3 regions of the Streptomyces sp. NPDC018833 genome follow, and region 2 is predicted to be linked to each of the others. Evidence: riboswitches for the same ligand, from Rfam matches in the RefSeq annotation. Region 2 holds a riboswitch; each other region holds the start of a gene.

Region 1 (4,006 bases), on a different contig from region 2:
GCGCCGATCCAGCCCGCTCCGACGACCACGATGTCGTGCTGCCGCGCGAGCACGGGCCGCAGCCGGTCCGCGTCGTCGAGCGTACGCAGCAGATGGACGCCCGGGATGCCCGTCGTTCCGGGCAGGGTGACGGGTTCGGCCCCGGTGGCGAGGACGAGCGCGTCGTAGGAAACGGGGCCGGCCTCGGTGTCCACCTCGTGCGCCCCCGGGCGTACGCCGGTCACCTCGCAGCCGAGCCGCAGGTCGACCTCGAGCGCGTCGAAGTCGATGTCGAAGGCCGAGCCCTCGGCCGTGCCGAGGAGGATCGCCTTGGAAAGCGGCGGCCGGTCGTACGGCTGGTGCGGTTCGGCGCCGATGAGGGTGACCGCTCCGGTGAAGCCCTGTTCGCGCAGGGCTACCGCGGTCTGCACGCCGGCCATCCCGGCACCGACCACGACGACCCGCCGCCCGTCCCGCTCCTGGTGCTGTCTCTGCTCGCTCACCCGGCCACCCTAAGCTCCTGACGAACCGTCAGGGAGCAGTTGCTCGACCACACTGGTCCCACTGCCCTCTTGCGACTCCCACTCCCAGGTCTCCTCCAGCCGCACCCGGCCGTCGGGCAGTTCGACGACGACGGACCGGCAGTGGCCGCAGGAGGTCCCGCCGTCCGTCTTCAGCTGCACATAGCGGAAGTCCAGCCGATCTCCCTCGCGGGTGCCCACGAGGTGGCCGCGGACCACGTCACCGCCTTCGTACTCGGCCCAGATCCGCCCGTCCTCCTCGTGGTACAGAAACCGGGTGCTGGTACCCACCTGGCCGGGGGCCTGGTCGGCGACCGGCGCCAGCACCAGCCCGTCGAGCGATCTCACCACCGCGGTCACCTCCTGCGCCCCCTGCGCCGGGGGGACGGCGGCTCCCTTACTGCGCGCCTGGGCGTGGGGTTAGGGTGGCCACCGTAAGGCACTCGCGGGAGCCCGGACGCACCGGGCTGAGAGGGAGGCTGGCCGGCCTCCGACCGTACGAACCTGATCCGGGTCATGCCGGCGAAGGGAGGGGCTGGACGCCCATGTCTCGTACACCAGACGCCCCCGACGTCCTCGTCGTCGGGGGCGGAATCATCGGCCTGGTCACGGCCTGGCGCACGGCGCAGCGCGGACTGCGCGTCGCCGTCGCCGATCCCGAGCCCGGCGGCGGGGCCGCGCGGGTCGCGGCCGGCATGCTGGCCGCCGTCACCGAACTCCACTACGGCGAGCAGACGCTGCTCGGCCTCAACCTCGAATCGGCCCGGCGCTACCCGGCATTCGCCGCCGAACTCGAGGAGGCGAGCGGGCGGTCCGTGGGCTACCGCGCGTGCGGCACCCTCGCCGTCGCACTTGATGCCGACGACCGCGCCCACCTGCGGGAACTGCACGCCCTGCAACGCCGTTCGGGCCTGGAATCCGAGTGGCTGACCGGCCGCGAATGCCGCCGGCTGGAGCCCCTGCTCGCGCCGGGCGTCCGCGGGGGCCTGCGTGTCGACGGGGACCACCAGGTCGATCCACGGCGGCTGGCCGCCGCCCTGGTCGTCGCCTGCGAGCGGGCCGGTGTCGAATTCCGCCGCACCTGGGCGGAGCGGCTGCTCGTCGTGCACGACCGCGCCGCCGGTGCGGTGCTGGCCGACGGCACCGAGCTGGCCGCGGACCAGGTGGTGCTGGCGGGCGGCAGCCTGAGCGGCCGGCTCGGCGGGGTCCCGGACGACGTCCTGCCTCCGGTGCGGCCCGTGAAGGGCCAGGTACTGCGACTGACGGTGCCGGGCCCGTACGCGCCGTTCCTGTCCCGCACGGTGCGGGCGGTGGTGCGCGGCAGCCATGTGTACCTGGTGCCGCGCGAGAACGGCGAACTGGTGGTCGGCGCGACCAGCGAGGAACAGGGCTGGGACACGACCGTCACCGCCGGCGGCGTCTACGAACTGCTGCGCGACGCGCACGAGCTGGTCCCCGGCATCACCGAACTGCCGCTCACCGAGACGTGCGCCGGACTGCGCCCCGGCTCCCCCGACAACGCGCCGATGCTGGGATTCACGGAGCTGCCGGGGCTGTTGCTGGCCACCGGCCACTACCGCAACGGGGTCCTGCTCACACCGGTGACCGGTGAGGTGCTCGCCGCCGCGCTCACCACCGGCGAACTGCCCGACGCCGCCCGCGCGTTCAGCCCCCGCCGGTTCTCCCCCGCGGGTGCACGCGTACGGGTACGACAGGGGCAGCCCGCATGAACGTCTCCGTCAACGGCGAGGCTCGCGAGCTTGCCGACAGCACCACTCTGGACGCCGTGGTGGCGGCGTTGACGACGGCCCCCTCCGGTGTGGCAGCCGCCGTCAACGAGTCCGTCGTCCCACGCAGCCAGTGGGCGGGCACCCGGCTCGGCGAGGGTGACCGCGTCGAGATCCTCACCGCCGTGCAGGGAGGCTGAGCACCATGGCCGACGACCGTCTCACCATCGGCGGCACCACGTTCGCCTCACGGCTGATCATGGGTACGGGCGGGGCGCCGAGCCTCGACGTACTGGAGCGGTCGCTGCTCGCCAGTGGCACGGAGCTCACCACGGTCGCCATGCGCCGTCTCGATCCGACAGTGCGGGGGTCCGTCCTGTCCGTCCTGGCCCGGCTGGGCATCCAGGTGCTGCCGAACACCGCCGGCTGCTTCACCGCCGGCGAGGCCGTGTTGACGGCACGGCTCGCGCGGGAGGCGCTGGGCACGGACTGGATCAAGCTGGAGGTCGTCGCCGACGAGCGCACGCTGCTGCCCGACGGGGTGGAACTGCTGGAGGCTGCCGAGACGCTGGTCGACGACGGCTTCACGGTCCTGCCGTACACCAACGACGACCCGGTGCTGGCGCGCAAGCTCCAGGACGTGGGCTGCGCGGCGATCATGCCGCTGGGCTCGCCGATCGGATCCGGTCTCGGTATCCGCAACCCGCACAACTTCCAGCTGATCGTCGAACAGGCCGGCGTGCCGGTGATCCTGGACGCGGGCGCGGGCACTGCCTCGGACGCGGCGCTGGCGATGGAGCTGGGGTGCGCGGCGGTGATGCTGGCGTCGGCGGTGACGCGGGCGCAGGAGCCGGTGCTGATGGCCGAGGCGATGCGGCACGCGGTGGAGGCGGGGCGGCTGGCGTACCGGGCGGGCCGCATTCCGCGCCGCCACTTCGCGGAGGCATCGTCGCCGGTGGAGGGACGGGCCTCGCTGGACCCGGAACGCCCGGCGTTCTGAGGAGGCGAGTGGGGGCGCCGCGAGTCGAGGCCGCCGCGGGTGGGCGCCGCCGCGCGGGGCCGTTTCCCCGCCCCGCCCTCCCTTCGGCCTGGCGGCCGTGGGGGCTGGGCTCCGCGCCGGACCCCGAACCGCCTGAGGGGGGGGTGTACTCCCCCCATGGCTTGGCCGGGTCCCCCGCCCCACGGCCGGTGAGCGTCCGTCGGACGGGCTGGAAATCCGGCCCCGTCCGGCGTTCCAGGCGCGGGGTCCGCCGAAACGGGCTCCGCCCCGGCTGATTTCGCTCCTCGCCTCCAGCCCCGCCGGGGCACGTCCCACGGCCGCCAGGCCGAAGCGGGAGATCGTGGCCTGCCCACTGGGAACCGCCCCGCAGGGCGCACGGGGAGCGCCCACGGGCGGCTCCACGCCCGCAGCCATTTGGGGCCCCACGCCCGCAGGGCGCAGGCGGAGCCCCGCTTACGGAAAGGTGCGGGGCGGAGCCCTCAGGGACGCGCCCCCGCGTCACCTGTCACAGCTCCGCTGCAGCCCGGGCCCGGCCCGTAAGGCCGGCTCCCCGTGGCTCGTAGAATCGGCCCGTGGACACGACCCTCAAAGACCCCCTCGTCGGGCAGGTGCTCGACGGCCGCTATCGCGTCGACGCGCGTATCGCCGTCGGCGGCATGGCCACGGTCTACCGGGCCGTCGACACTCGGCTCGACCGGGTGCTCGCCCTGAAGGTGATGCACCCCGGGCTCGCCGCCGACGCGACGTTCGTGGAGCGGTTCATCCGCGAGGCCAAGTCC
Region 2 (4,006 bases):
GCACGGCCGCGGCCTCCCGCAGCCGGACGTCCACGGCGCGCAGCACGGGGAGCATGGTCCGTACGACGAAGGGCACGCCGACCAGCGCCTGGGCGAGCGGTACCAGCATCCATGCGCCGCGCAGGTCGAGCGGCGGCTCGTCGAGCGTGATCAGGAAGCCGAAGCCGACGGTCACGGCTGAGACCCCGAGCGGCAGCATCAGCAGGGCGTCGAACCCCCGGACAATGCGGCCTGCCCTGGGGGTCCCCCCGGACGAAGTCCGGGGGAGGGTGAGCGCGGCTGCCGCGAGCCCGCCGATCAGCAACGAGACGGCGGTCGCGACGAGCGCGTACTCCAGCGAGTTGGCCACGGCTTCGATCGGTGGGACGAGGAATGCACCGCCTCGCTCGTCGAGCACGGTGAGCGCGCGGTAGTAGTCGAGGCCGTATCCGCCGGGGGTGTCGAAGGACCGCTCGACCAGCACGCCGAGCGGTACGAGCAGGAGCAGGGCGACGGTGACGAGGACGCCGCCGAGCACGGCCCACTGGGCCGCTCCGCGCGGGCGGCGTGCGGTACGGGAGGGGTCGACGAGCCTGAGTGCGCTCTCCCCGCGGCGTACGGTCCGGGCATGCACGGTGAGAACGACGGCGACGGCCGCGAACTGCAGCATCGTGAGCACGGCCGCGGTCGGCAGGTCGAGCATCTCCGCCGTCTGCCGGTAGATCTCCACCTCAAGGGTGGAGAACGTGGGTCCGCCGAGGATCTGCACCACACCGAAGGAGCTGAAGGTGAACAGGAAGACCATCAGCGCCGCCGCCGCGACGGACGGGGCCAGCGCGGGCAGCGTCACCCGCCGCCAGGCGGTGAGGCGACCGACGCCCAGCACGCGCGCGGCCTCCTCCTGACGTGGGTCGAGCTGCGACCACAGGCCGCCGACGATGCGGACGACGACGGCGTAGTTGAAGAAGACGTGCGCGAGCAGGATCGCCCAGACCGTGGTGTCCAGGCGTACGCCCCACAGTTCGTCGAGCAGTCCGCCGCGGCCGAGCAGCGCGAGGAAGGCCGTACCGACGACGACCGTCGGCAGCACGAACGGCACGGTGACCACGGCGCGCAGCAGCCGCTTGCCCGGAAAGTCGAGGCGGGCGAACACATAGGCGGCGGGCAGTGCGGCGAGCAGGGTGAGCGCGGTGGACGCGAGCGCCTGCCAGGTGGTGAACCACAGGACGTGCAGGATGTCCGGGCGCCCGAGGACCTCGCCGAACCGCCCGAACTCCCACGCGCCGTCGACGCGCAGGCCGCGGCCGACGATCGCGGTGACCGGGTAGGCGAAGAAGACGGCGAAGAACGCGACGGGCCCGGCCATCAGGGCGAGCCGCGCCGCGTTCCCCTTGAGGGACTGCCTTACTTCAGCACGAGCGAGGACCACGACCGGACCCACTGCTCACGGTTCTCGGCGATCGTGCCGGGAGCGACGGTCTCGGGCTTGTCGACGACCACGCCGTGCTCGGTGTACAGCTCGGGCAGCTTCGCGCCGTCGACCACCGGGTTCACGAACATGGTGAGCGGCATGTCCTCCTGGAACTTCTTGGTGATCAGGAAGTCCAGCAGCGCCTTGCCTCCCGCCTCGTTCTTCGCGCCCTTGAGGAGTCCGGCGAACTCGATCTGGCGGAAGCAGGTGCCGGTCGCGACACCGGTCGGCGCCTCGGCCGGCTGGGGGTCGGCGTAGAGCACCTCGACCGGCGGGCTGGAGGCGTACGAGACGACGAGGGGACGGTCGGCCTTGGCCTTCCGGCCGCCGGCGGAGCCGGAGAACTCCTCGTTGTACGCCTGCTCCCAGCCGTCGACGACCTTGACGCCGTTGGCCTTGAGCTTCTTCCAGTAGTCCTGCCAGCCCGACTCGCCGAACGCGCCGACGCTGCCGAGCAGGAAGCCGAGGCCGGGCGAGGACGTCGCCGGGTTCTCGACGACGAGCAGGTTCTTGTACGCGGGCTCCGCGAGGTCGGCGAAGGTCTTCGGCGGCGCGAGCTTCTTGTCGGCGAAGAACTTCTTGTCGTAGTTCACGCAGATGTCGCCGGTGTCGACGGGCGTGACGCGGTGCTTGTCCGCGTCGAGCTGCGCCTCGTCCGCGACCTGGTCGAGCCCCGCGGCCTCGTACGGGGTGAACAGGTCGTTGTCGAGGGCGCGGGAGAGCAGGGTGTTGTCGACGCCGAAGAAGACGTCGCCCTGCGGGGAGCCCTTGGTCAGGATCTCCTTGTTGAGCGCCGCGCCGGCGTCCCCGCTCTTGAGGACCTTGACCGTGTAGCCGGTCTGCCGGGTGAAGTCCTTCAGGACGGCGTCGGACGCCGCGAAGGAGTCGTGGCTGACGAGGGTGACGGTCTTGGACGCGCCGTCCGCGGAGGAGCCGGACTCCTTGGATTCGCCGCCGCAGGCCGCCAGGGCGGTGACGCCGAGGGCGGCAGCGAGCGCGGTGCCGGTGGCACGCCGAAGCTGGCTGTTCATGATGGTGCTGACTCCCTACGCCGGTATGACCCGGATCAGGTCCGAGGGTCTGCGGCCTGTTGGGACATGTCCCGCCGCACTCTCAGCGCTGTCGTGCGCTCCCCTGTCGGAATGTTTCGTTGTTCATTTGTGCGAACGCACAGGGCACAGTATCAGCCGTGGCCGACACCGCCCCCTGGTCACCGCTCCTGCGCCGCCAGCTGCCCGCACGCCCCGTCGATCTCCTGCCCACGGGTGTCCCGGACGGTGACCGGCACACCATGAGCCGCGATGGCCTCGACGAAGGCCTTCTCGTCCTCCGGCCGCGACGCGGTCCACTGCGAGCCGGGGGTCGGGTTCAGCGGGATCAGGTTGACATGGACCCTCCCCCTGGCTCCGCCGGTGGGACCCCCACCCTTGAGGAGCCGGCCGAGCAGATCGCCGCGCCACGCCTGGTCGTTGATGTCGCGGATCAGCGCGTACTCGATGGAGATACGGCGGCCGGACTTCTCCGCGTACTCCCAGGCGGCGTCGAGGACCTCCCGGACCTTCCAGCGGGTGTTGACCGGGACCAGGGTGTCGCGCAGCTCGTCGTCCGGCGCGTGCAGCGAGACGGCGAGACGGCACTTGAAGCCCTCGTCGGCGAAGCGGAGCATCGCGGGCACCAGGCCCACCGTGGAGACGGTGATGCCGCGCTGCGAGAGGCCGAGGCCGTCCGGCTCGGGGTCGGTCAGCCGGCGGACGGCGCCGACGACGCGCTTGTAGTTGGCGAGCGGCTCGCCCATGCCCATGAAGACGATGTTGGACAGCCGGGCGGGGCCTCCGGGCACCTCGCCGTCGCGCAGGGCGCGCATGCCGTCCACGATCTGGTGCACGATCTCGGCGGTGGACAGATTACGGTCGAGACCGGCCTGACCCGTCGCGCAGAACGGGCAGTTCATCCCGCAGCCCGCCTGCGAGGAGATGCACATCGTGACCCGGTCCGGGTAGCGCATCAGGACGGACTCGACGAGCGTGCCGTCGTGGAGGCGCCACAGCGTCTTGCGGGTGGTGTCGTTGTCGCAGGAGATGTGCCGCACGACCGACATCAGATCGGGCAGCAGCTCCGTGGCGAGCTTCTCGCGTGCGGCAGCGGGGATGTCGGTCCACTGCGCGGGGTCGTGCGCGTACCGCGCGAAGTAGTGCTGGGACAGCTGCTTGGCGCGGAACGGCTTCTCGCCGATCGCGGCGACGGCGTCCTTGCGCTCGGCGGGCGAGAGGTCGGCGAGGTGCCGCGGGGGCTTCTTGGCTCCGCGGGGCGCGACGAAAGTGAGTTCTCCGGGCTTGGGCATGGTGCTACCAGTGTCGCAGAGATGCGACGGAGGGCCCGCCGCCCTGTGGACGACGAGCCCTCACGAAGAAGACCGCAGGTCAGACGGCCTCGGGCTGCGGACCGTAGCCGACCGGAGCCGTTCAGCCGCTCGCTGCCCGACGGCCCCGGCGCGTGCCGCCCCGCCGGGTCAGCCGGACCCCACGAACAGCACCAGCAGCAGCCATACCACCGGGG
Region 3 (4,006 bases), on a different contig from region 2:
GGTGATTTCGAGGTCAGTCTGGAGGAGGCGCTCGGGCGTATCCTCGCCGAGGAGAACGCCGGTTGAGGGCACCGGTCCCCGCCGGCCCACACCTGGAGCTGTCGGGTTACTCCCGCGGCGTGTGCCCGGTGCCCGTCACTTCTTGCGGCGCCTGCCCCGGGTGCCGCGCGCGGAGGCGGCCGCCCCGGTGGCGGGACGGCCCGGCCGGTCCGCCGAGACGACCAGGGCGGCGAGCACGGTGGTCACCGGTACGGAGGCGACGAGGCCGATCGAGCCCACCAGGGTTCGTACGATCTCCTCCGCCACCAGCTCGCTGGTGGCCACGGTGCCCACGCTGGACTGGGCGATCGAGAAGAGCAGCAGCAGCGGCAGTGCCGCGCCCGCGTAGGCGAGCACGAGGGTGTTGACGACCGAGGCGATGTGGTCGCGGCCGATCCGGATGGCGGAGCGGTAGAGGGCGCGCGGCCCCATGTCCGGGTCGGCCTGGTGCAGTTCCCAGACCGCAGAGGTCTGCGTCACCGTGACGTCGTCGAGCACGCCGAGCGAGCCGATGATGACTCCGGCGAGCAGCAGGCCGCTCATGTCGATGTTCGGGTAGAGGCCCTTGATCAGGCCGGTGTTGTCGTCGGTGTTGCCGCTGAGGCTGGCCCAGCCGATGAACAGCGAGCCGAGCAGAGCGATGAGCAGCAGCGAGATCAGCGTGCCCAGCACGGCGACAGAGGTCCGCGCGGTGATGCCGTGGCACAAGTAGAGCGCGATGAGCATGATCGCGCTCGCCCCGACCACCGCGACGATCAGCGGATTCGAACCCTGCAGGATCGCGGGCAGGATGAACAGTGTCAGCACGGCGAACGAGACGGCGAGCGCGATCAGCGCCATCACGCCGCGCATCCGCCCCACCAGGACGACCACCAGGGCGAAGATGCCCGCCAGCAGGGCCATCGGGAACTCGCGGTCCACATCGGTCACCGAGTACTGCAGATCGCGAGGCGCGTCCGGGGCGTACGCCACCACGACGCCCTGACCCTCCCGCAGTTGCCGTGGCGCGTCGGGCTGGACGATCTCGACGAAGGTGCGGCCCTTGTCCTTGCCGGTGATGACCTCGATGGTGGCCTTTCCGCAGTCGCCCCGCTGCGCGTTGACCGCCTCACGTCCCTCGGGCGTTGAGGTGTCGCCGGTCGGCGGCACCTGGCCGGCGTTGACGTCCTTGCAGTCGACCTTCTCGACGCTCACCACCCTGCCCTGCTCGGTCTGGCGGTCGAAGCCCACGCCGGAGCGCTCATGACCGGGCGTCCCGCCCGGCCACATCACGGCAAGTCCGACGAGGACGGCCGTCGCGAAGGGGATCAGCACCGCCGCAATGACCTTGCGGAGGTGCTGTGAGACGGGCGCGGCGGGCCCATGACTGTGCACGTGAGCGGTGGCGGGGCCCTGCGGATCGGGACGTTGCGGTGATGAGGTCACCTCCAGATCATCGCAAGAACGAGAGGGGGCCTCTGTTCAGCACGCCAGACATGACGCTAGCGTGGTGGCACCTTTGCACACGCGGGAGCTCGGAGCACCGGGCTGAGAGGGCGCTGACCTCCGTACATCTGTATGGGACAGCTGCGCCGACCGCCGAACCTGTTACCGGGTAATGCCGGCGTAGGGAGTAGGTCTCATGACCGTATCGGACGCACGCACGCCTGCCTCGAACCAGAACGACGAGGCCGGGAAGTCCATCGGCTGGCACAAGGGATATGTCGAGGGCTCGCGCCCCGACCTCCGGGTGCCGGTGCGCAAGGTGCACCTCACCAACGGCAAGGACGTGACGTTGTACGACACGTCGGGGCCTTACACGGATCCCGGCGTCGAGACCGACGTACGGCGCGGCCTGCCACCGCTGCGGGAGAGCTGGATCATCGGGCGCGGCGACACCGAGGAGTATGCGGGCCGACCGGTCCGGCCCGAGGACGACGGGATCAAGCACACGTCGCCGCGCGGGGGACTGCGCAACCTCGACGCCGTCTTCCCCGGCCGCCCGCGCCAGCCGCGCCGGGGCCGGGACGGGCAGGCGGTGACGCAGCTGGCGTACGCCCGCCGGGGCGAGATCACGCCGGAGATGGAGTACGTCGCCATCCGCGAGAACGTCTCGCCCGAGGTGGTGCGGGAGGAGATCGCGGCGGGCCGGGCCGTCCTGCCGGCCAACGTCAACCACCCCGAGATCGAGCCGATGATCATCGGCAAGCGGTTCCTGGTGAAGGTCAACGCCAACATCGGCAACTCCGCGGTCACCTCCTCCATCGAGGAGGAGGTGGAGAAGATGACCTGGGCCACCCGCTGGGGCGCCGACACGGTCATGGACCTGTCGACGGGCCGCAACATCCACACCACCCGCGAGTGGGTCCTGCGCAACTCCCCCGTGCCGATCGGCACCGTGCCCCTCTACCAGGCGCTGGAGAAGGTCGACGGCAAGGCCGAGGAGCTGACCTGGGAGGTCTACAAGGACACGGTCATCGAGCAGGCCGAGCAGGGCGTCGACTACATGACGGTGCACGCCGGTGTGCTGCTGCGGTACGTCCCGCTGACCGCGCGCCGGAAGACGGGCATCGTCTCGCGCGGCGGCTCGATCATGGCGGCGTGGTGCCTGGCGCACCACAAGGAGTCGTTCCTGTACGAGAACTTCGAGGAGCTCTGCGAGATCCTCGCCGCGTACGACGTGACGTACTCGCTCGGGGACGGCCTGCGGCCCGGGTCGATCGCGGACGCCAACGACGAGGCGCAGTTCGCGGAGCTGCGCACGCTGGGTGAGCTCAACCGGATCGCCAAGCGGCACAACGTGCAGACCATGATCGAGGGCCCGGGCCATGTCCCGATGCACAAGATCAAGGAGAACATCGACCTCCAGCAGGAGATCTGCGAGGAGGCGCCGTTCTACACGCTCGGCCCGCTGACGACCGACGTGGCCCCGGCGTACGACCACATCACCTCGGGCATCGGCGCGGCGATGATCGCGTGGTGGGGCACGGCCATGCTCTGCTACGTGACGCCCAAGGAGCACCTGGGCCTGCCCAACCGCGACGATGTGAAGACCGGCGTGATCACCTACAAGATCGCGGCCCATGCGGCGGACCTGGCCAAGGGCCACCCGGGCGCCCAGGAGTGGGACGACGCGCTGTCCGACGCCCGCTTCGAGTTCCGGTGGGAGGACCAGTTCAACCTGGCGCTCGACCCGGACACGGCACGGGAGTTCCACGACGAGACGCTGCCGGCCGAGCCTGCGAAGACCGCCCACTTCTGCTCGATGTGCGGTCCGAAGTTCTGCTCGATGAAGATCTCCCAGGACATCCGCCGTCAGCACGGCGACAGTCAGGAGGACATCGAGGTGGGCATGGCGGAGAAGTCCAGGGAGTTCGCCGCGGCGGGCAACCGGGTCTATCTGCCGATCGCGGACTGATCGTCCGGCGTCTCAGTGTCCCCCGGCACACGCTCCGGGGGACGCCGGCGTTTCAGGGTGGTGTCGGTGAGCACGCGCGCCGCCGGTCAGTCCGGTTGGTGTTCGGGGCCGCCGAAGTCGGGGCTGGAGAAGTCCGGGCTGGTGAAGGTCGGACGCCGGCCCGAGACCCGTCCCTCGGCGGGGCTGGAGAAGTCCGGTCCGCTGTAGCCGATCTTCGGGATACGGCTCACGGGGTGCGGGGGATCGGCGGGTGACGCCGTGGTGGCCGGTTCAGTCAGAGCAGCGCGCAGGAAGGGGAGGATGCCCCGTTCCCGCAGGGCCTCGCACCAGGCATCCTTGGCGATCCGGACCTCGTCCGGGAGGTCGTCCGCCGGCCGGCCGTCCGCGACATGGCTGGCGCCGTTGCGCAGCGCGGTCAGCAGCAGGGCGACGGCCGCCATCAGGATGGCGGCGGCCGTGATCGCCCCGAAGACCCATCCGGTGCGGACCAGCGTGTCGGCGAAGGACGGGGTGGGGCTCACCATCTTGACGAGGTAGCCGACGATCAGGAAGATCGCCGCGGCCGTGCCC

The links. Region 2 has a riboswitch for thiamine pyrophosphate ahead of ACH5AF_RS10295 (thiamine ABC transporter substrate binding subunit). Riboswitches for the same ligand answer to the same signal wherever they lie in the genome.
Region 1: another riboswitch for thiamine pyrophosphate. It lies ahead of thiO (glycine oxidase ThiO); the one in region 2 lies ahead of ACH5AF_RS10295 (thiamine ABC transporter substrate binding subunit).
Region 3: another riboswitch for thiamine pyrophosphate. It lies ahead of thiC (phosphomethylpyrimidine synthase ThiC); the one in region 2 lies ahead of ACH5AF_RS10295 (thiamine ABC transporter substrate binding subunit).

What each region holds. Positions count from the first base shown of each region.
Region 1 is NZ_JBIRZM010000006.1:246,473-250,478, forward strand. It holds gene ACH5AF_RS15265 (NAD(P)/FAD-dependent oxidoreductase) at 1-419, opposite strand, end outside; gene ACH5AF_RS15270 (hypothetical protein) at 492-851, opposite strand; TPP riboswitch at 936-1,048, shown strand; gene thiO (glycine oxidase ThiO) at 1,046-2,230, shown strand; gene thiS (sulfur carrier protein ThiS) at 2,227-2,427, shown strand; gene ACH5AF_RS15285 (thiazole synthase) at 2,433-3,227, shown strand; gene pknB (Stk1 family PASTA domain-containing Ser/Thr kinase) at 3,800-4,006, shown strand, end outside.
Region 2 is NZ_JBIRZM010000004.1:117,937-121,942, forward strand. It holds gene ACH5AF_RS10290 (ABC transporter permease) at 1-1,345, opposite strand, end outside; gene ACH5AF_RS10295 (thiamine ABC transporter substrate binding subunit) at 1,384-2,481, opposite strand; TPP riboswitch at 2,477-2,596, opposite strand; gene rlmN (23S rRNA (adenine(2503)-C(2))-methyltransferase RlmN) at 2,661-3,791, opposite strand; gene ACH5AF_RS10305 (phosphatidate cytidylyltransferase) at 3,960-4,006, opposite strand, start outside.
Region 3 is NZ_JBIRZM010000007.1:291,046-295,051, reverse strand. It holds gene ACH5AF_RS17590 (SsgA family sporulation/cell division regulator) at 1-66, shown strand, start outside; gene ACH5AF_RS17585 (YibE/F family protein) at 136-1,464, opposite strand; TPP riboswitch at 1,536-1,668, shown strand; gene thiC (phosphomethylpyrimidine synthase ThiC) at 1,661-3,436, shown strand; gene ACH5AF_RS17575 (hypothetical protein) at 3,523-4,006, opposite strand, start outside.